3 regions of the Shewanella sp. 1180_01 genome follow, and region 3 is predicted to be linked to each of the others. Evidence: predicted binding sites of a transcription regulator. Region 3 holds the regulator's gene; each other region holds the start of a gene.
What was found. Region 3 encodes ArgR, which controls arginine synthesis, uptake and breakdown. Its sites were predicted from a motif close to ANTGAATANNTATTCANT; they were not measured.

Region 1: the regulator ArgR is predicted to act here: its motif matches at 7,408-7,425, upstream of argA (amino-acid N-acetyltransferase).
Region 2: the regulator ArgR is predicted to act here: its motif matches at 2,520-2,537, upstream of FW758_RS23685 (YjiH family protein).

What each region holds. Positions count from the first base shown of each region.
Region 1 covers NZ_VXCT01000031.1:35,912-46,845, reverse strand. The annotation lists gene FW758_RS15660 (YicC/YloC family endoribonuclease) at 1-588, opposite strand, end outside; gene rph (ribonuclease PH) at 801-1,514, shown strand; gene pyrE (orotate phosphoribosyltransferase) at 1,691-2,332, shown strand; gene folE (GTP cyclohydrolase I FolE) at 2,509-3,159, opposite strand; gene slmA (nucleoid occlusion factor SlmA) at 3,531-4,124, opposite strand; gene dut (dUTP diphosphatase) at 4,159-4,617, opposite strand; gene coaBC (bifunctional phosphopantothenoylcysteine decarboxylase/phosphopantothenate--cysteine ligase CoaBC) at 4,614-5,837, opposite strand; gene radC (RadC family protein) at 5,960-6,637, shown strand; gene rpmB (50S ribosomal protein L28) at 6,759-6,995, shown strand; gene rpmG (50S ribosomal protein L33) at 7,002-7,175, shown strand; gene argA (amino-acid N-acetyltransferase) at 7,505-8,824, shown strand; gene FW758_RS15605 (PH domain-containing protein) at 8,944-9,477, shown strand; gene rarD (EamA family transporter RarD) at 9,502-10,386, opposite strand; gene FW758_RS15595 (thioesterase family protein) at 10,588-10,934, opposite strand, start outside.
Region 2 covers NZ_VXCT01000092.1:272-8,031, forward strand. The annotation lists gene FW758_RS23680 (hypothetical protein) at 1-579, shown strand, start outside; gene FW758_RS23685 (YjiH family protein) at 1,080-2,438, opposite strand; gene FW758_RS23690 (hypothetical protein) at 3,133-3,831, shown strand; gene FW758_RS23695 (U32 family peptidase) at 4,002-4,895, opposite strand; gene ubiU (ubiquinone anaerobic biosynthesis protein UbiU) at 4,937-5,947, opposite strand; gene ubiT (ubiquinone anaerobic biosynthesis accessory factor UbiT) at 6,085-6,630, shown strand; partial or broken gene FW758_RS23710 (S8 family serine peptidase) at 6,737-7,760, opposite strand, start outside.
Region 3 covers NZ_VXCT01000036.1:28,428-39,361, reverse strand. The annotation lists gene mdh (malate dehydrogenase) at 1-935, opposite strand, end outside; gene argR (transcriptional regulator ArgR) at 1,230-1,700, shown strand; gene FW758_RS16890 (NAD(P)-dependent oxidoreductase) at 1,841-2,473, opposite strand; gene FW758_RS16885 (LysR family transcriptional regulator) at 2,580-3,482, shown strand; gene FW758_RS16880 (Dyp-type peroxidase) at 3,555-4,490, opposite strand; gene ggt (gamma-glutamyltransferase) at 4,737-6,449, opposite strand; gene FW758_RS16870 (ABC transporter ATP-binding protein) at 6,627-7,676, opposite strand; gene FW758_RS16865 (ABC transporter permease) at 7,676-9,307, opposite strand; gene FW758_RS16860 (Fe(3+) ABC transporter substrate-binding protein) at 9,391-10,398, opposite strand; gene FW758_RS16855 (hypothetical protein) at 10,618-10,934, shown strand, end outside.

The DNA.
Region 1 (10,934 bases), on a different contig from region 3:
GAGTTCACCTTTGATTTCCGCAAGGCGGTTGGTGAGCTTTTCGCGTTGATATAGCATCACAGTAGGCATGTGCTCACGTACGACGGCGATTTGCTCGCTCACGCCATCTAAGCGGCTTAGCAGCATGTCTTTGATGGCTTCGCCTTCACGGCCACGGGCTTCGATGAATTGATCTATGGCTGAATCGAAGGCTGTCATCAGATCGGCGCCGATGGCATCCATATCTTGTTCACCGCTCGCTAGTACGCCCGGCCAGCGCAGGATGTCGGTCAGATTGACATCGCCTTGTCCCGCTTCTTGCTTGAGCCAATTGGCGGCGCCCAATAGCTGTTTGGCCAGCGCTTGATTCAATTGCAGCTCGTTGTTGCTGTTGTCTGCAAGTTCGTAGCGCAGATTGACTTCAACTTTGCCGCGGCTTAAGCGTTTACGTAGGCGGTCGCGCAGTACGGGTTCGAAGCTGCGGAATTGCTCGGGTAAACGTAGGTAAGTTTCGAGATAACGTTGATTGACTGAGCGAATTTCCCAGGAGGCAGTGCCCCATTGTGCTTTGTGCTCGATGCGAGCGTAGGCTGTCATGCTTTGGATCATGGGTTGTCCTAATGGTTTAATCGTCATAATGAGAGGCGATTATAGAGTCAATGGCTTTAGGATTAAAGGCATACAGTATAAGACTGCAAGTTAATGGGTACTTTGCCTAGATGAGTTTGCCAGAGAATCACCCTAAGCATGGCATCCTAAGGCTCAAGCCCTTATAATATGCAGCCAAAATCGGTCAATGACTCAGAATACAGGAATCTCGCATGCGTCCAAGTAACAGAACGCCAGCACAAACTCGTCCCATCACTATCACTCGCCAGTTTACGGCCCATGCCGAAGGTTCTGTGTTAGTGGAATTTGGCGAAACGAAAGTGCTTTGTACCGCCAGTTTTACTGAAGGTGTGCCACGTTTCCTTAAAGGTCAGGGTCAAGGCTGGGTGACGGCGGAATACGGCATGTTGCCACGTTCTACCCATAGCCGTATGGATCGTGAGGCCGCTCGCGGTAAGCAATCTGGCCGTACGCAAGAAATTCAACGTCTTATCGGCCGTGCTCTGCGTGCTTGTGTGGATATGAAAGCCCTAGGCGAAAACACTATCGTGATCGATTGTGATGTGATCCAAGCTGACGGTGGCACGCGCACTGCTTCTATCACTGGCGCTTGTGTGGCCTTAGTGGATGCGCTGAACTGGGCACGCGGTAAAGGCATCATTAAATCTAACCCGCTTAAATTCCTTATCGCTGCTGTCAGCGTCGGTATTTATAAGGGTGAAGCGATAAGCGATTTAGAATATATCGAAGACAGCGCCGCTGAAACTGACATGAACGTGGTGATGACGGAAACGGGCAAGATCATTGAAATTCAAGGCACCGCCGAAGGCGAGCCGTTCAGTCACGAAGAATTACTCGAGCTGTTGGCATTGGCGAAGAACAGTATTCGTGAAATCGTCGATGTGCAGAAAGCCGCACTGAACTAATAGTGTGGTGATGAGCAAGCCCCGTCATGTTACAGAGTGCGGGGCTTTTTATTAGCTGCAACTTTTTATCTGCAGCAAGATGCTAGTGTTAGACAAGCCCTGTACCGAATTAAATGTTGCCTAATAAAACATTACCTAATAAAAACCAATAAAAGACAAAGCCGTAAGGAGATATTGTGAAAGCCTATCAACGTGAGTTTATTGAATTTGCCTTAGAACGTCAGGTGTTGCGATTTGGCGAATTTACCCTTAAATCGGGTCGTATCAGTCCTTATTTCTTCAATGCGGGTTTGTTCAATACTGGCCGTGACTTAGCGCGTTTAGGCCGTTTCTATGCCGCTGCGTTGGTGGATTCTGGCATTGATTACGATTTGCTGTTTGGCCCAGCTTACAAAGGCATTCCGATTGCGACCACTACGGCGGTTGCCCTGTGTGAACACCACGATATCGATATCCCTTACTGCTTTAACCGCAAAGAGAAAAAAGATCACGGCGAAGGTGGCAGCTTAGTCGGAAGCGAGCTGAAAGGCCGCGTGATGCTGGTGGACGACGTGATCACTGCCGGTACGGCAATTCGTGAGTCGATGGAAATCATCGAAGCCCATAAGGCACAATTAGCCGGTGTGTTGATCGCCTTAGATAGACAAGAGAAAGGCAAGGGCGAGTTATCGGCTATTCAAGAGGTTGAGCGTGATTTTGGCTGTGGCATAGTGGCGATCATTAAACTTGCCGACCTCATTAGCTATTTATCAGAAAAGCCTGGAATGGAAGTGCAACTTGCCGCCGTGAGCCAGTACCGCGAGCAATACGGCATTTAAGTGAAATCAGTTAATCAGCCGGTAATGACCTTATCTAGACCGAGAAGGGTTTGATTGGGTTGGTATGAAAACAAAAAACGCTGCGATTCTATAGAAGGAATCGCAGCGTTTTTATTGAGCTGTATTGATTGCTATTGATTTAGGCACGTTTTAAATAGCGTTAAGTTTCAATACATTTATTTAGACTGGTGCAAAAACTCGGCGCGGGTCGCAGGGTTAGATTTGAAAATGCCGCCCAGCGCTGTGGTGGTGGTTGAACTGGTTGAGTCCATCACGCCACGGGATTTGACGCAGTAATGCACAGCATCCATTTTAACCGCAACGTCTTTGGTTTCGAGCAAGGTTTGTAGCGCGACTAACACTTGCTGAGTCAAACGCTCTTGCACTTGTGGACGTTGGGCAAAGAAACGCACGATGCGATTAATCTTTGATAAACCAATGATTTTTTTGCGTGGTAGATAAGCTATGGTCGCAGTGCCATCGATCGTCACTAAATGGTGTTCGCAGGTACTGGTGAGGCTAATGTCCTGCACTCGCACCATTTCATCGAAGCCCATCTTATTGTCGATAACCGTGATCTTAGGGAAGTTCGCATAATCTAAGCCGGAGAAGATTTCATCGACGTACATTTTAGCAATGCGGCGCGGCGTATCGGCAAGGCTATCGTCTGACAGATCCAATGACATTAATGTCAGGATTTCTTTCATATGATGTTCAATCTTGTCTTTACGTTCTTCACTGCTGTAAACGCTTGGGAGCATTGGGGTTTCAAGTCCACGTTCTAATAACGCGGCTTGTACTTTTACTGCTGCTTCACTTAATGCCATCTAATCCTCCACTACGTCGTAGCGGCTATAACAGAAAACCTATGCTGAGCATCGAGTGGTACTTGGGCTGTTCAGCATCAGATACAAATTATTGTTATTCTCGCTAGGGCAAGAATAGGGAGAGGAGGATAGCGCGAATTGCAGATAATTCATACCGAAAAACGCTCATAGGCCACATGAAAAAGCCGATAGTCCTTATCGGATATCGGCTTAAAATCAGCCACTGCCAATCGAGTTTAGACTGGCTGTGACGGCAAGTTTGAGTCAATCCTAAAGTTTTAGATTAGTTTTTAGGAAGCTGAGCATTTTTGCAATAGCGGAAATACTCAACATAAAGGACGATAGTTACCGTCTTTTATGTTGAAAAATCATTAGCTTTGTAGAAGTTGGTGCTGGATAAAACGCCACTGTTCATCGAAGTGTGTGGTAGGTTTGAGTTTGAATTCACTTCGTACAAATTGAGCGATTCGCCCTTCGGCAAAGGCTAACAGTAAATTGGCTAATATGGCTTCGTCTAAGTTGAAGCCTTTGCCTTCCCGCAGGGTTTTTTCCCGTAGTATTTGCTTCAACTGGGTTTCAATTTTGGCAAATAAATTACTAATGCGGCTGCGCAGGCGTTCATTTTCTCCGAGCAGCGCATCACCATTGAGGACGCGGGAAATCCCCGGGTTACGCTCGGCAAAAATCAGTAACAGTTGCAGCACCAGTTGGCAGCGCTTCATGGTGTCTTTTTCGTCATCCATGATTAAATTGATGCGCGACAATAACGACTCTTCGATAAATTCGATTAAGCCTTCGAACATCCGTGCTTTACTCGGGAAGTGACGGTACAGGGCGGCTTCCGATACACCGACTTCTGAGGCCAGTTTCGCTGTGGTGATCCTTTGTCCTGGGTTGGTTTCTAGCATCTGTGCTAGACATTGCAAAATATGTTCACGACGATTAATTTTTGGGCTTACAGCCATTGCAGTATCCTTGGCTCAATAACGACTTAGGGGATTATTTAGTGCCTGAATGGCCAAATCCGCCTTCACCACGATCTGAGCTGTCGAACTCATCAACGAGTTTGAATTGTGCTTGTACTACAGGAACAAACACCAGTTGCGCGAGACGATCGCCAATTTCTAAGGCAAAAGGACTGTCGCTACGATTCCAGCAAGACACCATTAAGGGTCCTTGGTAATCTGAATCTATGAGTCCGACCAGATTCCCCAATACGATACCGTGTTTATGGCCAAGACCTGAGCGCGGCAAAATCACTGCAGCCAGTCCTGGATCGGCAACATGAATGGCAATCCCCGTTGGAATAAGTACGGTTTCCCCCGGTGCTATAGTCAAAGTCGTGTCGATCATGGCACGAAGATCCATGCCAGCACTGCCAGGTGTAGCGTAGGCAGGTAAAGGAAATTCTGAGCCGATACGGGAGTCGAGAATTTTTAATTCAATCGGTGTTTTCATGTATTTGTTTTTTCTTTCACTATCAACGAAAGTAATTGCCGTGCCAGCGTGAGTTTGTCAGTGGCAGGCAAGTCTTGACTGCCGTGCGGCCAGAACACTCGCAGGGCATTGGCATCGGCATTAAAGCCTAGACCAGCAACGGAAACGTCGTTTGCGGCGATCATATTCAAGTTTTTACGTTTGAGTTTATCGCGCGCATAGGCTTCTACATCATGGGTTTCTGCTGCGAATCCCACCACAAAAGGACGGTTAGGTAAGCTCGCAACCGTGGCTAAGATATCAGGATTCCTCACCAGCGCAAGTTGCATTTCTTCCGCCGATTTTTTGATCTTACAGGTGGCGATGTCGCTAATGCGATAGTCAGCAACGGCGGCGCAACCAATAAAAATATCTTTTTTATCAACGTTATCCATCACAGCGTCGAGCATATTCTGCGCCGATTCAACATCAATGCGGGTCACGCCTTCTGGGGTGCTTAGACTCACTGGGCCAGAGACTAAGGTGACCGTTGCGCCCATATCTGCTGCGGCTTTGGCTAAGGCAAAGCCCATTTTTCCAGAACTGTGATTCGAAATGTATCTGACGGGATCAATCGCCTCACGGGTTGGCCCTGCGGTAATCAGCAGTGACTGTCCTGCGAGTGGCTTAAGTTCAACGGCGTCATGAGTGGCAAAAAACTGCGTAGCCCGTTCGGCGATGTCTAATGGCTCTAACATACGACCGGGACCTACCTCACCACAGGCCTGACTGCCACTTGCGGGTCCCCAAAGGGTAAAGCCGCGGGATGCCAGACTGGTTAAATTCGCCTGCGTCGCCAGATTACGGTACATCTGCTGATTCATTGCCGGACACAGGGCGATAGGCGCCTCTGTGGCAAGACAAGTGGTGGTGATCAGCTCATCGGCCATGCCGGCATTAATCCGCGCCAATAGGTTTGCGGTTGCAGGGGCGATGATGACGAGATCTGCCCAACGAGCGAGTTCTATGTGGCCCATGGCTGCTTCTGCCGCAGGATCGAGTAGGCTTGAGGCAACGGGATGTCCAGATAACGCTTGCAGCGTCAAAGGCGTGATAAATTCCATCGCACTTTGGCTCATCACCACGCGCACATCAAAGCCACGCTCTTTTAAGCGACGGACTAAATCAGCACTTTTATAGGCCGCAATACCGCCGCCAATGCCCAGCAGGACGTTTTTATTTGTCAGACTCACAGACATCATCCGAGATAGAAATAATGCCGCCAACAATATCACAAAGCGGTGAATTTTAGTGACTCTCCCAGTTCAAAAAATCTCGTCCATACTCAGTAAAGTGAAAATATGTGAGATGACAGGGAGGTCGCATGGGCATTAAAGATTGGCCTGAGGGGGAAGGTCCGAGAGATAAACTGTTACAAAAAGGGGCGGGGCAACTGTCGGATGCGGAGTTATTGGCGGTATTACTGCGGAACGGTTTGGCGGGATTAAACGCGGTTGACCTTGCAAGGTCGCTTATTAGCGAGTTTGGCGGCCTCAGAAACCTGCTTTGTGCTCCTCGAAATCAGGTATGTCGACTTCCGGGCGTAGGACCTGTAAAATACGCCCAGCTTCAAGCTGCGGCCGAATTAGCGAGGCGTGTAGCGCAGGAAAATCTGCAAAGAGGTCAAGTTTTAACAAATCCCGATTTAACTCGGGACTATTTAATGCGACAATTGGCCGATCGCTCCTATGAAGTGTTCGCAGTTTTACTGCTGGATAGCCAGCATAGAGTGATTCAATTTGTCGAATTATTCCGCGGTACAATAGACTCAGCCTCAGTGTACCCACGTGAAGTGGTGAGCTTAGTGCTGGAGAAAAAGGCCGCAGCAGTTATAGTTTGTCATAATCATCCGTCTGGTATTGCCGAGCCCAGTCAGGCTGACCGACGAATAACTGAGCGATTAAAAAATGCGTTAGCAACCATAGACGTATCCTTATTGGACCATATGGTTGTAGGTGATCGAGAGATAGTTTCTTTTGCAGAACGAGGCTGGATTAATTAATCTAACACTTGATCTTCACTCTGTGATCGTGTATAAAATGCGCCCTCTTTGTGCCTCGGGCGACGGCCATACGAGGCACATTAATGCTCGAGCGTTAAAATTGTTTTTGGAGAAGATTGACATGTCAAGAGTATGCCAAGTTACTGGCAAGAAGCCGATGGTTGGTAACAACCGTTCGCACGCAAAAAACGCGACCCGTCGTCGTTTTTTACCTAACCTACAAAACCACCGTTTTTGGTTAGAAGAAGAAAAGCGTTTCGTACAGTTACGTGTATCTACTAAAGGTATTCGTCTGATCGACAAAAAAGGTATCGAAGTTGTTGTTGCTGAACTTCGTGCTCGTGGCGAGAAGGTATAATAGATCATGGCTAAAGCTAAAGGTAATCGTGAGAAGATCAAATTAGTTTCTACAGCTAAAACTGGTCACTTCTACACAACTGAAAAAAACAAGCGTAACATGCCTGAAAAAATGGAAATCAAAAAATTTGATCCAGTTATTCGTCAGCACGTTATCTACAAAGAAGCAAAAATCAAGTAATCCTTGGTTAGTGTTTCGAGAAAAGCCCCTTATTTAAGGGGCTTTTTTTTGCGCTTTTTTTAGTAGTTAGTGTTAGTCATCAAGTTGAGATAATTGCCTCGCAAACTTAAGCCGCTGAATCATCCCCTGTGAAGTTAAAAAAGTGTGAACACTTGCTGAAAATATAAAATAGTGCAGTTCTAAGCACTTTAAATCATTAAAACTGCGCTTTAGTGAGAATAAATTCTTTATATGTGAATTAAAATGCAATAACATACGCGAAAGTTAGCGATTCATTCCTGGCATGTCATCGTGACGCTGCCAGCTCAAAAATGAGGTGTAAATAACGCGTGCGTACCACTGAACTGGTTGATGGATTTCGTCACTCTGCCCCCTATGTTAATGCTCACAGAGGTAAAACTTTTGTGGTCATGCTGGGTGGTGAAGCTTTGGCTCAGAATCACTTCCGCGCCATCTTAAATGATGTCGCCCTGCTGCACAGTTTAGGGATTAAAGTGGTGTTGGTATATGGCGCTAGGCCGCAGATTGATGCTGCATTAGCCGTCAATGGTATCGAACCTGCCTACCACGAAGGCGTGCGTATTACGGATGAAGACTCGCTCAAAGTGATCAAGCAAGTTGCGGGTGCACTGCAATTTGATATCACAGCGCGTTTATCCATGAGCTTAAGCAATACGCCGATGCAAGGTGCGCAAATTAACTTAGTGAGCGGCAACTTTGTGATTGCCCAGCCATTAGGCGTGGATAACGGCATCGATTTTTGCTTAAGCGGCAGAGTGCGTCGTATCGATGTGCAAGGCTTAAAACGTCAGTTAGATAATCACTGCATCGTGTTGATGGGGCCGATTGCGGCTTCTGTGACCGGTGAAAGCTTTAATTTAACCGCCGAGGAAATCGCGACCCAAGTGGCGATCAAGCTCAAAGCCGACAAGATGATCGGTTTTAGCTCACAAAACGGTATTCTCGATCGCAATGGCGACGTGATTGCCGAATTGATGCCAAACGATGCGCAAAACATCATGAGCAAGCTGGCCGAGCAAGGTTCTGCCTGCGTTGGCACTATGGCTTTTTTGAAAGCCAGTATCGATGCTTGCCGTAATGGCGTACCGCGTTGTCACTTAGTCAGCTACCTTGAAGATGGCGCCTTGTTGCAGGAACTGTTTTCTCGCGAAGGGATAGGCACGCAAATCGTGACTGAGAGTGCCGAGCGTTTACGCTGTGCGTCGATCGCTGATATTGGCGGTGTACTGAACCTTATTCGTCCATTGGAGGAACAAGGCATTCTGGTGCGTCGTAGCCGTGAGCAGCTCGAGATCGAAATCGAACAGTTCATGTTGATTGAACGCGATGGTTTAGTGATTGGTTGCGCCGCGCTCTATCCTTTTGAAGAGGACAATGCGGGCGAGTTTGCCTGTTTGGTGGTGCATCCCGATTATCGCGATGCCGACAGAGGCAGTTTGCTGCTAAAGAACATAATCAATCAGGCCAGAAACCGCGGTTATTCACGCTTGTTTGCGCTGACAACTCGCAGTATTCACTGGTTCCTCGAGCATGGTTTTGTGATTGAAGATGTTGAAGCACTGCCACAGAAGAAAAAGCAGTTGTATAACTATCAACGTCGTTCAAAAATTCTCGCACTCGATCTCTAAGCCGTTTTAAATCAATCCAATCAATGCCAGCCTAGTACTCATATTAGCGCTGGCATTTTTGTTGACATAATATGTCTTTGTTGGCAGATTAAGGCTTCACTGCACGGGAGATGCTGCCAATGAGTCCTCAATTGTTCGAACTCGCCCCTTTCACCCAGACCTCTATCTTCAGTTTTATCGTCTTATTGCTCGGTTTAGCGGGTATCTTGCTGATGTTATGGCTAAAAAATATGCCTAAGATAGCGAAGTCGGCGAGTTTAGGCATATTGCTGGTGATGATGGGCGGATTTTCATGGGTTTTTTATCAATCCAATAGCGCCGAGTTAGTGTTAACCGATACTGAACTTACAGTGGATGTGCCCTTCTATAAAGTGCAGTTATCCCGCGCAGATTTATTGCCCGCCGAGGCGCGCATAGTCGATTTGCAGCAAGAGGCAGATTTAACGCCGAGCTTTAAAACCAACGGCATAGGCATGCCAGGGTTTCAATTAGGGTGGTTTAATTTGCAGGGAAAAGGTAGAGCATTTCTGGCGATAACAGATAAATCGCAGTTAGTGTTAGTGCCAACGGTTAAAGGCTACAGTTTATTACTGACAGTGCCGCAAGGGAGTGAATTTTTAGCACAGTTACAGAAGTCATCATCACTTCTGTAACTATGTGTATCGGCGTGATAATGATCACGCCGCTTTGCGTTTATAGGCCATGTCTAAGGTAAATACTAACAGGGCACTCCAGATAAAACCGAAGGTCACGCCTTTTTCTGCATCGAATGGCTCATTAAACAGACTCACTGCTAGGATGAACATGATACTTGGGCCGATATATTGGAAAAATCCAAGCATAGACAATGGAATCCGTACCGCCGCCCCTGCAAAACAGAGTAAAGGAATCGTGGTCACTATTCCCGCTGCCATTAACATCAGATTCAGTTGCCAATCGTTTGTCAGCATGCTCGCTGTTGCTGTGTCTAAGGTCGCGACTAGGTAAATTAGCGCGACCGGTAATAACACTGCGGTTTCGACCAATAAGCCAGCCTTAGCATCCACATTGACCTTTTTTCGCAGCAGCGCATAGAAACCAAAGGTGCCCGCGAGTGCCAGTGAGACAATTGGAATAGAGCCAAAAGAGATTAATTGGATCAACACACCAGCGCTGGCGAGTGCGACCGCAAACCATTGCAGCTTACGTAACCTTTCGCCTAGAAATAACATGCCAAGCAAGACGTTGAGCAGAGGGTTGATAAAGTAACCTAAGCTGGCATCGAGCATGTGATCGTTATTCACCGCCCAGATAAATAGCAGCCAGTTTCCCGCGATCAGTATGGAGGTAATGGTGAGAACCATTAGCTGTTTAGGCTGTTTAAACAGTAAGCGTAAGCGTGAGAACCCGCCAATAAATTGCATGATGATCAGCATAAACACGAACGACCAAATTACGCGATGGAGCAAAATTTCGGTAGCAGAGACATGGTTGAGTAATTTGAAATATAAAGGCGCAAAACCCCACATACAGTAAGCACTGACGGCGAGTAGGATCCCTTTGCGGTATTCAAGATCTTGCATGAGACATCTTCGAAGGACAACAAGACGGCGATTGTAGGTGTGTCTGACCGCTGACTCAAGGGCATCGCCGCGTTCTTTTGGTTACAGAATATCTCGATAAGAGATTGAGTGGCCGATCAACGCCAGTAAACATCTTACTAATCAAGATGTTTACTGGCTTTGAACTTTAAGACGGTAAATGAGTGTTCTGCGGTGAAGCTGCTAGCCCACCATATAAGTGCCTGTCCCAAAAGCGATATGTGTGCCTTGCTCATTATGCAATTCCATGCGGCACACCGACACCCGATTGCCCGCACGGATCACGCTGCCCGTCCCGGTAAAGGTGAGGCCGCGCCCCGGCCGCAGATAATCGACGCGCATGTCGATAGTGCCTAGGGTTTGCAGGCGTTGCTGCAGCTCTTCGACCGTCCAATCATCACGACTGGCAACCAGTCCTGCAAAGGCGGTGAGTCCGCCAACCACATCGAGTACCGTGGCTGTCACACCGCCGTGAAGGATTTGCTGGTGGATATTGCCAATCAGCTCAGGTTTCATGTTGATCACGACTT
Region 2 (7,760 bases), on a different contig from region 3:
ATACCAAATCAGCGAATAGATAGAAGTGTAAAATATGCGGAAGCTCTCGAAAGCAGGTTATCGAAAATCGAGCAGGACGCTGTTAAACAAAACATGTCTGATGAGAACTTTACAGATTTGGTAGAGGAAAGCTTGCGGCAAGCAGCGAGATCGCTAACAGATGAAAGGAGAGGTTACATATCATCGCTTGTTTCCAATAGTATCTCGTCAGATGATATAGAACACTATGAATCCAAGCATTTACTTCGTATTCTCGGAGAGCTGAATGATATTGAAATTATTTGGCTGAGATTTTATTTAAATCGCGTAATGGGTGGTGATACGGAGTTTCAAGAGAAGCATGATCACATACTTAATCCAGTTGCAGCACACCTTGGGTCATCTCAGCCAGTACTCGACAAATCTACACTGCAGAATAGCTATAAGGAGCATCTTGCATCCCTGGGTTTGCTAGAAAAAGACATTGACATGGATACGTCGAGTCGAGGGGTTAAGCTGAAAACTAAGGGCTACAAAATTACCTCGCTTGGCAGGCTATTACTTCGAGAGGTAGGGTTAAGTAATGAAAGATTGCGCTAACAATCGGCTGCACAGCGACCGATTTCCCTCCGCTTCGCGGCTCCAAACCGGGGCGTTATCTCCATAGAAATGGTAATCCGAAACTCATCAGTTAGAGTTAATAACCTAACTCATTTTTGTCCAAAAACGTGCTGTTTATTTCTTTAAAACTTACTGACTACGCCAATGCTAGAAAGGTGAGCCATGGTGATTAGCGAGACGACCGTCCGCCCCATGGACGGGGCGGTCGAGCATCCAAGGACGGACTTGCTGCGTGTCGGTGAGCGAATGCCATGGCTCATCATAAGCCAGCACTTAAAGAATTAAATGACCAAGTTTGATCCTTCAGCAGTGCTATCCAGAAATTCTTAAAGTACTTCTGTCCAAAAGTGAGTTGTGTGGTGTCGAGTGGAGGTTGTACGATATAATCAAAACGGTCAGTTCGTGTATGAGTTACTACAAAAAAGGGGAGTCAGTTAACCTGACTCCCCTTTTAGCTGAGCTATTGTTGCCGTTAGCTTTTAGAACAGTAAATGCGCCACACCTGCGATAACTGGCAGAGTCACTAAGGTACGTAGAATAAACACCACGAAGAGCTCAACAAAGTTCACCGGGATTTTACTGCCGATAAGCAATGCGCCCACTTCACTCATGTAGATCAACTGAGTCACAGACAAGGCCGCAATCACAAAGCGAGTCATATCCGATTCAATTGAGCTGGCCAGAATTGACGGAATAAACATATCCGCAAAACCCACCACAATCGTTTTAGAGGCTTCGGTGGCTTCTGGTATATGCAGCAATTCGAGTAATGGAATAAACGGCATACCTAAATAATTAAAGATAGGCGTGTGCTCGGCGATAATCAGCGCCAGCGTACCAATGGCCATTACCACAGGGATAATGCCAAACACCATATCGACAACGTTTTTAACGCCTTCATTCAAAACGGCTTTGATGCCACTGGCACTGGCGGCTTTTTCTAAGGCTTTATCAAAACCCCAAGAGAAAGCGTTGTGACCCGCAGGGATCAACTCATCATCTGGCATGCGTGGGGTATCGTCGATGTAGTTGTCTTTCTTCCACGACAGCGGTGGCAATTTAGGCACAATCACAGCAGCGGCAAAACCGGCGAGACACACAGTCAAATAGAAGGGCACAAACATGTGCTCTAATTTAACCTGTGAGATCACCACTAGGCTGAAGGTAATCGATACCGCCGAGAAGGTTGTGCCGATAACGGCCGCTTCTCTTTGGGTATAAAAACGTGCTTCGTATTGTTTGCTGGTCAGTAAAATACCGACACTGCCATCACCTAACCATGAGGCCATACAATCAATTGCACTGCGACCCGGTAGATTGAACACGGGGCGCATGATTTTGGTTAGCAGTGTGCCAAACAGTTCGAGTAGACCGAAGTTCAGCAGCAGCGGCAACAACATACCCGCAAAGATAAAGACGGAGAACAACACGGGCAGTAAGTCGTTTAAGACTAATGCACCTGTGCTTGAGGAGTTAATGGCCTCTGGGCCTAAGCCTAAATAGGTCAGCACAACAAACACCGCACCTACGATCCGCGTGATCAACCATAAAGGACTGACATTTAATAAGGCATTAAGGAAGTGATTCTGGGCCACAAACTTAGGCTTAAATGCTTTTGACAGCGAAGAGGCCAGCGCCGTAGCCACGATAATCATGGTCACTATGAGGGTTAACACGCCGCTCAATGCGCCTTGCAGTGCTTTAGAGATAATCGCGATTGGAATAGTGATCGCATCGTTGTAGCTGATAGGGGTCATAAATAACAACAGACCGATCAGCGAAGGGACGATAAAGGTGAGTATCGTCTTAATGTTTCGATTTTTATTTTCAGTAGTCAATTTTGTACACCTTAAAGTACGAGTCGTACATGGTAAATTTGAATTAATAGCCGCACATAACGCGCTGTTGACGCCAATTAAGGTGCATTTAAATTCAACTCAAAAACGAGAATGGGGAAGATTACTCGCTTAGCTTGTCTATGTAAAACGATTCGCTAGTTAGTTTGATATAAGCAGCAAAACAGCATAGTTATTTTACTTAAGTTGTCGGTGATATTAGGTCGATACTTCTGGATGGTTTCACATAAAAAATTATTACAAACATGGTGTTATGGATTGTTGTTTCTGAGGGGTTAATCGCTTGTATGATGATGTAGTTAAAACGATTGAGATGTTATTTTTGCACAAAAAAACATCAGCAACTTTAGCCTTACAGCCATATCGGTTGGCTTTTTGTGCGATTTAAGCGGGCTGTCGTGATAACACTTTCTATATAGCGTGGGTAAGCACTGTTTAAGAATGCCACGCTTATGTTCAGTGTATTTTGCTGCTCGGTACATTTTTATGCGACAGGCAGTTAAATCTGCTTAGAGATAATCGTGATCTTCCTCAGCATCTTGATGTTTTGGAGGCTGACTAAAAAGTCGCTAATAACGATGAAAGTAAAAATATTATTCATAAAGCGGATACCCGCCGCTTTAAATCTTCTCATTTCCATGTAAGTTAGTATCATTCCTATCCAACTCAAGTATTCATGACTGCAAAAGTAGAGAAGGTTAAGATTAAAGGCGGCTCGACACTGGCCATTAAGTTTGGTTTTCTGGGGATCTTTGGGCTTTTAATCGGTATTGTGATGACTGTTTTAGGATTTGACGACGCCGAATCCCATCGCTTTAATTTTTTAAATCATACCCTAAGCGAATTGGGGACTTATGGCCATTCGTCTTTTGCTGTGATCCTCAACGGGGGATTGTTCTTTGGCAGTTTAAGTCTTGTCTTTTATTGTTTGTCTTCGTTACAACAGGTGACATCTTTTTGGGGATATCCCTTCTTTATCAGTCTGGCATGCACTTTTTTAGCTTTAGCGAGCGTGGGATTATTTCCGGTGAACGTGTATCACTTGCACGTTTTAGGGCTGAAATGGTTTTTCTATCTGGGAAGCTTAAGTGCGATTTTCTACTTAGCTTTAGTTTTTTTCGGCAAGTCTCATTTTGGTCGCTGGACTGGGTTGTTAGCCCTCATTGTGCTGTGCAGCATGATGACGTTTCTGTATGCGCCGCAATTGGATTTAGGTTTGACCGAAGGCGATAGGCCGTTTTATCAGGAGATGGTATTGCAGCTGCCGCGTCCTAGTTTGTGGTGGCCAGCCCTACTGGAATGGATAGGGCTGGGGAGTCTATTGTGCTGGACCACTGTGCTGCTTTTTAGTCAGTTAAACGCCAGCCAAGAGTGAAACTTCACTGGTTAAACTCATTCCTTAAGTTAACGTCGATGTTGGCTTAAATTCAGATTATGGTTCCAGCTCAGATTCCTCGTTAGATTAAGCTCTGGCTCATGTTTAGGCTCATGCTATGACTATGACTATGACTATGACTATGACTATGACTCTGGCTCTGAGTCAGGCTAGGGATTGGCATGCACAGCAAGGCCTGCTTCTCCAAACCAGTAGCCGTTACACTGGGTTCTCTCTAGGTTCGCATCGCTGCCAATCGAGAAGTCTTGAGCATTTTCAGGCGTGTTAATTGCATCGACCAAGGCATTGGCTGTGGTGATGCAGTTAAAACTACTGGGTGAAACCCGAAACACATCTACCCCCATCTTTGCCATTGTCGTTATTTCACTGCGTAAATCTAAACAACTGGCGGATTGAGTTTGGATCCCATTGAGCCTGAGCAAAGGCTGCTGCTCTTGGGTTTGCGCGAGTAGCCCTTTGCTGTATTCACGGCACACTGTTTCACAATGATCTTTGGTGAGCTGTTTGTGCCTAGCGGTAAAGCAGCGCGCCGAATGGGCGAGGGGTAAATAGCCGTGGCCGAGCACTTCCACTTCAAATGACGGCTTTTGTTGGATCACTTGGCTAAGCCAAGCCTTTGAAAGTTCCACTGGCATCACAAACCTATGCATCCCAAATCGCTGCAAAATGTCTAAACTGGCGCGATTGTAGTTATTGATACTCGCGCCGCAGACGAAGGGCAGCTTGTGCTCGTTGGCGAGATAGACAGCTGCCATATCGTTCGCTTCGACCATAAATTCGCCGTTATCGACTTGGCGTTTAAGCTCAGTGTATTCCGATGGCGCTTCGATTAACGCCAGCGTTGAAATCACCACTTCTTTACCGGCCTGCTTGAGCATTTGCGCCAGCTCTAGATAATCGCCCCATTTGAGTTCACGTCTGCGACTGCAGACGGCCTCACCTAAATACACTAAGGGGATTTGACTCGCGGCGACTTGCTGATAAAAATCAGTGACCTGTTGTTTTTGCCAGCAATACAACAGCGGGCCTAGGGAAATATGCATAAGGTGTCCTTTGTTAATCTGGCGCTTTGTTCATTAACCTTTTATTGCCAATCACGCTCGTAGGCGCCAAGTGTGGTGATTTGACCCTCGGAGACTTTTGCAAGGGCTTGTTCCCAATGGGGTTGGTTTTGGCTTGTTGAGTACAGCTCAGGATTATCCAGATAGGTGTCTATGGCTTGGCGCCAAACTCTCGTGACTTGCTCAACATAGGCTGGGCTGCGTTGACGGCCTTCGATTTTTAGCGACACTATGCCCGCCTTAGCGAGTTCGGGCAGTAAGCTTAAGGTATTTAAACTGGTTGGTGATTCGAGCAAATACTGCGGCGAATCTTGATCTTCCGTGATGTAACGGCCTTTGCAGACTACGGGATAACCCATCTGTTCATCGAGGGCTGATTTATCAATCAACACGTCGTTGAGCAGAGTTAATCGGTTCTGTCCTTCTTCCTGCCAGCGCACGTGTTTTGCTGGTGAACAAGAGCCGCCGGTGTTGGGCGATTGACCCGTCACATAGGACGACAGCTGGCAACGACCTTCTGCCATAATGCATAGACTGCCGAAGGCGAACACTTCTAAATCCACTGGGCTGACCTTGGCAAGGTCGCGCACTTGTTTCATCGATAACACCCGTGGCAACACGACTCGGGCGATGTTAAAAGCTTCTTTATAAAAATTCAGCGCACCCAGATTGGTCGCACTGGCTTGCACCGACAAATGCAGCGGTAAGTGTGGATAATGTTTATGGGCATAATCGAGCAAAGAAAGGTCGGCAACAATCAACGCATCCATCCCCAGTTTTGCCGCTAAATCAATGGCTTGATACCAACGATGTTCTTCGCCGGGCTTTGGGAAAGTGTTTAAGGTTAAGAAGATTTTCTTGCCGTATTTTTGCGTGAGCTCAGTGGCTTCTTGCAACTTTGCGGGGGGGAAGTTTAATCCTGCAAACGAGCGCGCGTTGGTGTCGTCTTTTAATCCCAGATACACAGCGTCGGCTCCGGCATGCAATGCCGACTTTAGCGAGGCCAGATTTCCTGCTGGACACAACAGCTCCATAGTGATGCTCCTGATAAAATGATAGCCGCTGAGTGTAGGTAAGATTGAATGGCGATGAATTGATTTAAAACAGGTTTAAGATCATAAAATCCCGATAAACTGGGATATATATGTTTTATTCTTGTAGGGTTCCCGCCATGTCCGCTGTTTTTTCCGCAAAAATCGCTCAACAACTTTTAGAATTCACCCCAAAAGCCATCGGCTTTCCCCTCGCTAAGTTGCCTTTTAGTTTCAAAGCTAAAGCCATCAGCCAATTACTTGGGCTGTTACTCGCCGAACAAGCCGCAGACGATGAACTCGGATTTTTGACTGATAAATGGGTCGCGATTCAAGTGGAAGACTTAAACCTGGCCTTTGAGGTGAGTTTTAATGGCAAGTGGCAAGTCAGAGAGTTAACCGATGCGCAGGTGACCTTTAGTGCCAATTCAGCCGAACTCATACTCGTGGCAGCAGCAAAGGAAGATCCTGATACGCTATTCTTCCAGCGTAAGTTGAGTATTGAAGGCGATACAGAATTAGGGCTCGAAGTGAAAAACCTGCTGCTCAGCATCGAATTTGCCAGTATGCCGACCCCAATTCGCCTCAGCATTGCAAAACTCGCCGCAGTGATTGAGCGTTTACAAATCGAAGCAAAACCAACGGTTATCCTCGCTAAGTCTCCAAGTTATTTATCACGCTATTAAAGCCATTTCGCGAGATTGGCTTCTGAATAAACCACTAAAAAGCCCACTAAGTTGTTACCTTAGTGGGCTTTAGTTTGATTAAAAACTCACTGAACCGATTCACTCGCTAGTAGCTTGCGCTCAGTTGAACGCCCGAGTAATTAGCATAACCACGTAACATCACATGGTAAGTTCCCGCTTGAGTCACAGTAATCGAACAGCTTTCATTGTTACCGTTTTTATAGGGACGGCAATCATAGCTGGTGGTCGTTGGGACAGTCCCTGCTTTGACATACAGATCCACGTCTCCAGTCCCACCACTGGTGGTAATACTGAGTTGGCTATTCGCTGGGACGACGATTTTATACAGGGCTTCAGTTCCCGTTGCTCCGCTTAAATTCGTGACGGGTACGCCATTGGTTAAGCAGTTCGCATCGGTACAATTTCCGCCGCCATTGAGGTTGTAGCTAGCTGTCAGCTGGGCGTTGGCATAATTGCTATAGCCTTGAACCATCACGTACCAACGACCCGCCGTAGGTGCAGTGAAATTACAGCTCTCATTGTTGCCATTTTGATATGGGCGGCATTGATAGCTGGTCGTAGTCGGTTTTTGTCCTTGGCTCACATAAATATCCGCATCGCCAGAGCCCCCCGCGAGGTTGATGCCTAAACTTGCTGCATTTGCGGGGACATCGATATAGTAATAAGTCGCTGAACCTGTGGCTCCACTGATCGCAATACCCACATTATTTTGCAGCTGAGTCTCGTCAACTGGGCAATCGTTGCCACAGCCTCCATCATCGTTTGCAAGTGAAAACAGTAACTTATTCGGTGAGCCTGTCTTAGCATCTGTGACTTTGTCCGCAGTGGCGCGCGTCTTGAGTAAGTTAGTCACCTGTGCGGGGGAGAGGTTAGGATTTTCATCTAAGTATAATGCCGCGACGCCTGCCACATGGGGGGATGCCATTGAGGTGCCACTAATGGTATTAGTCGCCGAATTTGAGGTATACCAAGAGGAAGTTATGCTCGAACCGGGCGCATAGATATCAAGGCAAGTCCCGTAGTTAGAAAAACTCGAGCGGGAATCGTTACTGGTGGTTGAACCGACAGTGATGGCATCTGCGGCGCGAGCAGGTGAATAATTACAGGCA
Region 3 (10,934 bases):
TATTTAACGAAATCAACGCCTAGTTTGATATCGCCTTTCAGCGTATCTAACATAGAATCACGAGCGTTAGCTTCGAATGCACTCACTTCACCGTAAGGCAGTACTTTTTCAATACCGTTTTTGCCTAACAGCACAGGTTGTGCGAAGAACTCTGCGTGCTCGCTGCCGCCGTCAACATAGGCGCATTCAACGATGTTAGCTTCGCCTTGCAGACCACGAACCAAAGACAGACCGAAACGGCAAGCCGCTTGACCCATAGACAGAGTCGCGCTACCGCCACCGGCTTTAGCTTCAACCACTTCTGTACCCGCGTTTTGGATGCGAGTTGTCAGACTTGCCACTTCTTCGTCAGTGAAAGTCACGCCTTCAACTTGAGACAGTAATGGCAGAATGGTCACGCCGCTGTGGCCGCCGATCACATTGACTTTAACGTCAGCAACGTTCAGGCCTTTTAATTCGGCGATGAAGGTTTCAGAACGGATCACGTCTAATGTCGTGATACCGAACAGACGGTTCTTATCGTAAACACCCGCTTTCTTCATCACTTCTGCAGCGATAGCGACAGTAGTGTTGACTGGGTTAGTGATAATGCCAACCAAAGCCGTAGGGCAAGTTGCCGCTACTTTTTCGATCAGGTTGCGAACGATACCGGCATTGATATTGAACAGATCTGAACGATCCATACCAGGCTTACGCGCAACACCAGCAGAAATTAGAACAACGTCAGCACCCACGAGGGCAGGCGTTGGATCTTCACCAGCAAAACCTTTGATTTCAACAGCAGTAGGGATGTGGCTCAAGTCAACCGCAACACCCGGAGTAACCGGTGCGATATCATATAGAGACAAATGTGAACCCGCAGGCAGTTGAGTTTTTAACAGTAGGGCAAGAGCCTGGCCGATACCACCAGCAGCACCAAGTACAGCAACTTTCATAGTTATCTCCGTTATTTCTCGGATATGTGTGACATGGATCTAATTTACGTTGGCGTCACATTACTGGAATGTCACAACAATTTCAATTATCCCTTAGTCGTGGGACAAAAGAATTCCGGAATAACTTAGAAGCAATGTAGAACAATTACTCAAATTGGTATTTTTACGCCCCCAGCAAACGCTTAACCACAGGGAGTTAGTGAATTTTTATTCAACCAATCTGGTTATTTGTTGACAATTTTTCTAAAAATATTCAAAATGGGCCTGTTTTTTTGAATAACGAATAATAATATTATGCAAACGACCAAGAATCAGGATGACCTTGTTAGAATTTTTAAGTCGATTTTAAAAGAAGAGCGCTTTGGCTCTCAAAGTGAAATCGTCACCGCCTTGCAAGCTGAAGGCTTTGGTAATATTAACCAATCAAAAGTATCACGCATGCTCAGCAAGTTCGGCGCAGTGCGGACTCGCAACGCTAAGCAAGAGATGGTGTATTGCTTACCGGCCGAATTAGGCGTACCCACCGCGGGTAGCCCGCTGAAGAATTTGGTACTCGACGTCGATCATAACCAAGCGATGATCGTCGTGCGAACTAGCCCAGGTGCTGCGCAGCTGATTGCCCGTTTATTGGATTCTATCGGTAAACCAGAAGGCATTTTGGGCACAATTGCCGGTGATGACACTATCTTTATTTGTCCATCGAGCATCCAAGATATCGCCGATACCTTAGAAACCATCAAATCTTTATTCAATTACGCAGAATAAAAAAACAGGTCAGCTTGCTGACCTGTTCTATTTCATCTGTACGCATTTCTGTCCAATCTTGCGCTGATTATTTGGCCATTGTCCCGATTACGTTACACATTTAAGCCAATCTCGCGTGCACCGATGTTTATACGCCAAGGTCAGTAAGCCACACTGATGCGCTGATTTGCGTGAGTGCCCTGTTCAGCCTCATCTAACATGGCTTTAGCGTAATCTGTAACAGAAATGCGGCTGCGACCATTAGCATCGGTAAAGAAGCTGTCGCCACCAAGACGATATGGGCCTTCACTCTCACCAGGATAAATCTCAGCGGCTGGGCTCACAAAGGTCCAATTGATTGCAGTTTGCGCCGCACGAAATACCTGCAAAGCTTCACCCTGAGCTAACGCCTCATCTTTATATGCTGCGGGGAAATCTGGGCTAGAAACCAGAGTCACACCGGGTGCCACTTCTAAGCTCCCTGCGCCACCAACCCACAATAAACGTGGCACCTTAGCGTTAGGCAGCACATCCAGTAAATGCTGAACCGTACTCGCCACTAGGCCATGATTTTGTTGTGCGCGCCCACCAACAGAGGCAATGACAACATCTACGCCAGCAAAGGTTTGCGCAACTAATGGCTGCTCTAAATCCACAGCATGCACAGCCACATCAGTAGCGGATAACTTGCTCGGATCACGCACTAGCGCTGTTACTTGGTGCCCACGGCTCAATGCTTCTTTTAAAATTGCACCACCAATCCAACCTGTTGCACCTAAAATTGCGATTTTCATTTCGTTAACTCTCTCTGATGATTTACATTGAAGCCAGTTTACTTGCAGTATTTCCCGTGATAAACATCAATAAATGAGCATGATTGTTTCAGTTTGAGGTACTAATGTGGATAAAATTGCCGCAATACGCAGTTTCGTCGAAGTGGCAAACTGTGGCAGCTTTACCAAAGCTGCCGAGCATTTAGACCTCAGCCGCCTGCAGGTGTCCCGCCATATTCAAGAAGTAGAGCAGTGGTTGAGTTTACGCTTACTACACCGTACCACCCGCAGCGTCAGCCTGACTTTGCAAGGCGAAGAAGCGCTGCAATTTTGCCAGCGGATCTTAAGTGAAGTCGCCGCCATGGAAAGCCGCGCCCACAGCCATAACAGTGAACTGGTGGGCAGTATTCGCATCGCCACACCGATTGGCCTTGGACAGCACAGCCTGTTTGATGTCGTCGACCGCTTTATTAAAATTCACCCTAAGGTCAGCATTCAGCTGGTGATGTCAGACAGTTTTGCCCAATTGGTGGATGAGCGAGTCGATGTGGCACTGCGCTATACCGAGCAGCCCGATGATAATTTGATTGCCCGCCGTTTAATGACCATAGATGCCGTGATCTGCGCTGCGCCGAGCTACCTTGATAGCAACACACCACTTGTCGAGCCCATCGATCTACTGGCTCACAACTGCCTGATACACTCGGCGCAACAAAATTGGCCTTTCCTGAAAGAGCTGCAAGCCGAGCATGTAAAAGTCACCGGCAATCTTAAAGCCAACGATATGGGCGTATTGGTGAGTGCGGCGCTGCGGGGACATGGCATAGTGCGTTTGCCCTGCGACTTAGCCAATCAATACCTTGCCAGTGGCCAGCTCAAAGAAGTGTTACCCGACTTTACGACGCCAGGCCAAACCTTATGGGCTGTGTACTTGTCCCGCAGTTATCAGCAAAATCTGGTGCGCGCCTTTATCGATTTCACTGCCCAGCAATGGCAACTCGATATCAAAAAATGGCTCCCAGCGCATTAGCATAAAAAACGCACTTAGGCGTTAGCGTAAGTGCGTGTTAATTGATGCTGAATCTGCTCAGATATCGAAAGCTTATTCGTCGAATTGCAGCATAAAATCCAATGCGGGGGCAAAGAAAGATGAGCCTGTCATCGCCTTGGTAAAATGCATCAAATGATCATGGTTACCTTCGCCATCACCAAACATCATACTATGCAGCATCTTTTCAAAATGCTCAGGCGTGCGGCAGTTAGAGATAAACATCAATCCCTGCTCTTTTAGTGAACCATAAGGCATGCTCTGGCGCAGGATCTCCATCGACTGACCGTTCTCATCTTTAAGATTCACTCGCTTGATATGGCTGGTCAGTGGCTTATCTTCTGACTCATACTCGATATTATCTTGCTTAGTGCGACCGATAATATCTTCTTGTTTTTTAACCGGTAATCTATGCCATTTACTCAGGTTATGGGCATACTTTTGCACATGAATATAGCTGCCGCCCCTAAACTCAGGATCTTCATCGCAAACCAGAGCGACTTCTTGACGGTGACGCCCCTTAGGGTTTTCGGTGCCATCGACAAAGCCGGTTAAATCGCGGCTATCCATAAATCTAAAGCCCCGTTCTTCATCGACTAATTCCACTAAGTCTTCAAACATTTGGCTGATTTCATTAGCGACTAAATGCAGAATATCGTAACGGTCGCAGCGGATATGCACGAACAAATCATATTCAATTGCCGGCGCTTCGCGGCTGCCGACTTGCATCGCAGGGAAAGGCTTGAGCATTTCAGGGCGAGCATTGGGGTAGAGGCTATCCCAATAATTAGCGCCAATCCCCACAAAACCATTGAATGCACTGTCAGAGTATTGATCTGTCAGCTCATAAATATACTGCGCAACGTTGGCAAGACAGGGACGTAATTGCGACTCGACATTGTCATTGGCATTAAACATCAAATAGACACTGTGTAAGTTCCCCTCTGCACACACACCCAACTGTTCACGCGGCATATTTTGTATATCCATTTGGTTATCACCCTTTTTCTAAATTCATTTTCGGCAATATTATCCGCAACTTTACCTGAAAATGACATTAACTAACGCACAGTTTGTTCTGGTTTATCATGATAATGCTCATTACGCAGCTTTATCGCGCCCAAGATCCCTAAATGTAAAAATTGACGAGACTGTAAAAGTCTCGTCAATCAGTTTAATCGAATAAATGAAGCAAAGCTTACTCTGCCTCAAGCTTACCTTAGTGTGACGCTGAAGTTAATAACCGGCGGCATGACCATCTTTACGGCTCTCAGAAGCCGCACGATACACGCCCGTTTCAGCATTAAATCCAATAGCTTGATAGCCGCCAAAATCGCCAAGGCCGTCACGCAGCACATGACCTTTCTTGATAAGCTCACGGCGCGTTTCCACAGGGAAGCCCGATTCCAGACTGACGTAGCCGCCGTCATTCATCACTTCGCCGGTGGGCTCAGTTGAACCCATATGCAAAATTCTGGGGGCATCGCCCGCTTCTTGCAAGTTCATTTTAAAATCAATCAGGTTCATTACAATCTGCGCGTGCATCTGTGGTTGAGTCGCGCCGCCCATCACCCCAAAGCTGAGCCAAGGTTTACCGTCTTTGGTCACAAAAGCGGGAATGATAGTATGGAAAGGACGCTTGCCCGGTGCGTAGGTATTAAAACGCCCCTCAGTTAAATCAAACATTTGCCCACGATCTTGCAGCACAAAACCGAGATCCGGCGGCGTCATCCCTGAACCCATACCACGGTAATTACTTTGAATGAGTGACACCATGTTGCCGTCTTTGTCGGCGGTGGTCAGGTACACAGTATCGCCATGTTGCAACGCTGGATTACCCGCATCGACACTCTTGGCCGCTTTATTGGGATCGATTAACTTAGCGCGATCATAATTGTATTGCTGCGAAATCAACTCGTTAACTGGCACTTTATTAAAGGCCATGTCGGCATAAAACTTAGCTCTGTCGGCAAAGGCGAGTTTTTTGGCTTCGACAAATAAATGCACATATTCGGGGCTATTAAAGCCCATAGCAGCCACATTAAAGGGTTCCATGGTTTTTAGGATTTGCAGCGCCGCAATCCCTTGTCCATTGGGCGGCAGTTCCCATACATCGTAACCACGGTAGTTCACCGAAACCGGCTCTATCCAGTCGCTAGTATGGCTGGCTAAGTCATCATAACTTAAATAACCACCTTGGGATTTCATGTACTTATCGATACTTTTGGCGATATCGCCTTTATAGAAAGCATCGCGGCCACCCTTGGCAATTTTCTCATAGGTATTAGCAAGCGCTGGGTTTTTAAAGATTTCGCCCACCGCTGGCATCTTGCCATTAGGCATATAAGTTTCTTTAAAACCGGGGAATTTTGCGAGTTTTTTACCGCTACCCTCAAGATAATAAGCAATCAATTCGGACACAGGAAAACCATCACGGGCATAGTGGATTGCGGGCGCGAGATTATCGGTCATAGCTAATTTGCCGAACTTATTATGCAGCTCATACCAACCATCCACAGCGCCGGGCACTGAAACAGGCAAGGGCCCAAGCGGTGGCAAATAGTCTAAGCCGAGGGATTTAAGCTTTTCTAAACTTAAGGATTTTGGACTGCGACCCGAAGCGTTAAGGCCATAGAGGCGTTGATCTTTCGCGCTCCAGACGATGGCAAATAAGTCACCACCAACACCCGAACCCGTTGGTTCGACTAACCCTAGCATGGCATTGGCGGCAATCGCCGCATCGACCGCGCTGCCGCCCTGCTTGAGTATATCAATAGCGACTTGCGTGGCGAGTGGTTGACTGGTCGCCGCCATTCCATGGGTGGCATACACTTCTGAGCGCGTCGCAAAGGCTTTACCCGTGATCCTATCCATGGCCATCACTCCTGAAGACGATATTGCCGTCGCTACTGTCACTAAGGTACAAATTGATTTTATTGTTTTTATCATAATTCCTCCCACTCTGGAGAAATTAAGGTAACAAGGATGGTCTAAAATATCACCAACCAATACCGCATAGGCCTAAGTTAAACGTAAGCAAAAATGTCGTACTTTCGTTGGTGATAGCTTATCGCCGTGGCATTAATACCTGACCGCTTAGATTTGCTCTGCACAATATCAATATGTCTAAGATTCAAATAGTACCAGCGAGTGCAGCTCTGTCGTGACCCCGACTTTTTGGCCGATAGTGAGCTGCATCATTTGGCTTCGCACTTCGACATAATAAGCGTGAGAAGCGGCTTCAATTTTGACCCAGTAATGACAAAAAGCGCCTAAGAAACGCCGCTCTGTGATCGTGCCCACACCTTGCTCATCGGCGCTGAGCGTCAATTGCTGCGGGCGCAAGAATACCGTACCGCTGAACTCGCTCGGCAACCCTAATGGCGTAAGGCTGGTTAAATGACCGATAGGAGTGGCAACTCTGTGTCCATCGAGCACTGCGGCGGGTAAGTAATTACCGCTACCTAAAAAGTCCGCCACATAACGGCTGTTTGGCGCGGCATACAAGGCTTCAGCGCTGCCATACTGCACTATAATGCCTTGATTAAAAATCGCCAAAGTATCAGCAAATACAAAGGCTTCATCCTTACTGTGGGTGACAAACACCGCGCTAACATTACGCTGTTTTAAAATGCTGCGAATTTCCGCCATCATCTCGTAGCGCACTTGGGCATCGATATTAGAAAAAGGCTCATCGAGCAGTAATAACTGCGGCTCATAGGCAAGTGCCCGCGCAATCGAGACGCGCTGCTGCTGACCGCCAGATAACTCATGGGGATAACGCTGAGCTAAGCCTTCCAGTTTGACTAAGGTTAGCATGTCATCCAACCGTGCCTGACGCTCGGCGGCCGACAATTTAGCCACGCCAAAAAGGATATTCTCAGCCACAGTTAAATGGGGGAAAAGCGCATAGTCTTGAAAAATCATGCCGATACCGCGCTGTTCGCTAGGCACAAACTGGCTGTCGCCACTCACAACGCGGCCATTGATCTGAATTTCACCTTGGCTAATCGCCTGTAAGCCCGCAACCGCTCGCAATAAGGTCGTCTTGCCACAACCGCTGGGGCCTAATAGCGCAAGGATTTCCCCTTGGTCGAGAGCCAAGCTCAAGCCTTTGAGTACTTGCTGGCCCAGATAATCGCTATGAACTTGCATAAGTTTGAGCGTGTTTGTCATCAGCTGTGTAGCTCCAATGAACGGTTTAAATAAATCAGCGGCACTAAGCCCACCAGTACAATGACAATCGCGGCTAAGGCGCCGTGCTCGAGTTTTTCATCGGACACAAACTGGAAAACATAGGTTGCAAGGTTTTCAAAACCGATAGGTCGCAGTAATAATGCCGCGGGCAATTCCTTCATGCTTTCGATAAACACCAATAACGCGCCCGCAAACAATCCCTTACCAAGTAGAGGTAAATGCACTCTTTGCAGTAACTGCCGTGGACCTTGGCCCATAGTCAGGCTCACCATGTCCAGCGATGGCGAAATGCGTTTATAGCTGCTTTCAACGCTGCCGATAGCAATTGCCACAAAACGTACGCAAAAGGCAAAAATCAACGCCACTACGCTGCCCGTCAAAATAAGTCCTGGGCCGTCTAAACCAAGTAGATCCGCCAGATCGTTAATCGCAAAATCGAGCATAGTGAGCGGCACTAATACGCCGATAGCGAGCACAGTGCCGGGCAAGGCATAACCCGTCGAGGCTAAACGTGAGGGCAAGGCATCACTGGGTCTTGGGCTTATCCGGCGTACAAACATGAGCAGCAAAGCGATTAAGCAACAAATTAAGCTAGTGATCAGCCCAAGGCTGAGACTGTTAAGGCTTAACTGCCAAAAGCTCTCATCCCAGCTTTGTTCAAAATAACCAATGGCATAGGATAATATAATCCCAAAGGGCAGCAAAAAGGCTAATAGCAGCAGAGTGGCACAAAAGCTCAGTGCAACTGCGGTTTGCACTGCCGAGAGTCGATACAAATCACTGGCTTGGATGCGCGATTGTTTTTGGAATAACTGCTGTTTACGGCGGGCAAAACGCTCAAATCCAATCAGGCTAAACACCACCAGCAAAATAATCGCCGACAACTTAGCGGCGGCGGTCAGATTGCCATAACCCAACCAAGTGTCATACACGGCCGTGGTTAAGGTTGGCACGGCAAAATAGTTAACCGTCGCAAAATCGGCGGCGGTTTCCATCGCCACCAAGGCCACGCCAATCGCGAGTGCAGGCCTTGCCATAGGCAAAGAAAGCCGCCAAAAACTCTGCCAGGGTGAACAGCCCATAATGCGCGAAGCATGGGCCAAACTTAAGGATTGCTCCATAAAGGCGGTACGCGCCAAGAGATAAATATAGGGAAATAATACCAGCGACAACATGCACGCCGCGCCGCCTAAGGTGCGAATATCGGGGAAGAAATAATCCTGCGATGAGCTCCAGCCAAATATTGATCTCAAGCTGCGCTGCACTGGCCCCGCATAATCGAGCAAATCGGTATAAACGTAGGCAACAATATATCCCGGCATAGCGAGGGGCAGTAATAGCGCCCATTGCAAATAACGCCTACCGACAAATTCACAGCGAGCCATCAACCAAGCACAAGGTAACGCGAGTAATAACGCGCCCAAACTCACCCAAAAGATCAGCAATAAACTGTTGATGATATAAGTTGGCAGAACCGTTGCCATCAAGTGGCCAAACACGGCTTCATCAGGCTGCAAAGCCTGCAATATCAGCGCAACCAGTGGCAACACCAGTATGGTGGCGACCGCATAACCAGCAAGCGACCAGCTTCTGGCTAATCCTAAAATCATGTCAATCCTTAAAAAGTCACAGCGCCAATCAATGGCGCTGATAACCTAATCTGCAATTTTTCACTCGCACTTAAAGCAAAATGCTAGAGATCAAACTGCACTTCATCTAATAACTTAACCGCCGCTTGGTGATATTCGGCCAGTTTGAAAATAGGCAATTGATCCGACTTAAACTCGCCCCATGAAGCCACTAAGGTTGAAGGTGTCACATCTGCTTTCACTGGATATTCCATATTCACATCGGCATAGGCCTTTTGAGCCACATCGGCGGATAAGAATTCCATCAATTTGATCGCATTGGCTTTATTCGGTGCATGACGGGTTAATACCATACCAGACACGTTCACATGGGCACCGCGATCGGCTTGGTTCGGGAAGTTAATCGTCACCGCTTCAGCCCAGCTTTTTTGCTCTGGGTCTTGCATCATGTTGCCGTAATAATAGCTGTTGCCGATGGCGATATCACATAAGCCTTCTTTTACCGCTTTCACTTGGGCTCTGTCATTACCCTGTGGCTTGCGCGCTAAGTTACTCTTCACGCCTGCCAACCAAGTTTTGGCCTCAGCTTCACCGTGGTGGGCAATCATAGATGCCACTAACGCTATGTTGTAAGGATGCTTACCGCTGCGGGTACAGATTTTGCCTTTGTATTTAGGATCGGCGAGTTCTTCATAGGTAATTTGCTGCGGCCCTAAACGGTCTTTCGCCGTGTAGAGATTTCGCACTCGCATAGTCAGGGCATACCACTCGCCGTCAGGATCGCGATACTGGGCAGGAATATTGCTTTCGAGTTGGGTATTTTTAACTGGTGAAGTCAGATCTTTATCGACTAATTCAACCAGACGTGAGAAATCAGAGGTCAGCACCAGATCTGCAGGGGATAAACGACCTTCACGGGCGAGACGCTCGGCAATGCCGTCTTTTGCAAAGACCAAATTCACACCTATGCCGGTTTCTTCGGTGAAACGCGTCAGGATAGGCTCCACCAAGAAGGCTTGGCGATAAGAATAAACGGTTAATTTATCATCAGCATTCGCCGAATGCCCAACCGACATTAACCCAACTACTGCTGCGCAAGTTACCAATTTCATTACCGATTTCTCCCCAAAGTGATGACGTGTTCAGCGAGTGTGAACATGGCTGCATTAATGATAATGCTTATCAGTTGCGCAAGAGTAATAGATAGATAAGTGGAGGGCAATAGTCTATTTAACTTTTTGTTTTTAATGAGTTTAAAATCAAAACTGGTGATTATCTCAAATCAAACTAAACTGAACCTTAATTTGCTTAAAATGCTTTTAGGAGGCGTTATGTTAACTGTTTTGCTGCTAGGCGTAGTCGCAGTGACGCTATTTGGCTTATTTAAACTCAACACTGGCCACAAACGGCATAAACACTATGCTAAAGCTGTTATTCCATACACTGACGGGACTAAGCTGCATCATCATTTTCACAGTGTAAGCATAGTGAATGACGGCAGTTGCTGTAAGCAAGTTGAAACATTCTCTGGAAAACGTTTTCTATCGAAGGATGCGCCGGAAATCCCGATGGAAGAATGCACTATGACCCACTGCCAATGCCGCTATCAACACCATGAAGATAGACGCCAAATAGGGAATGATCGCAG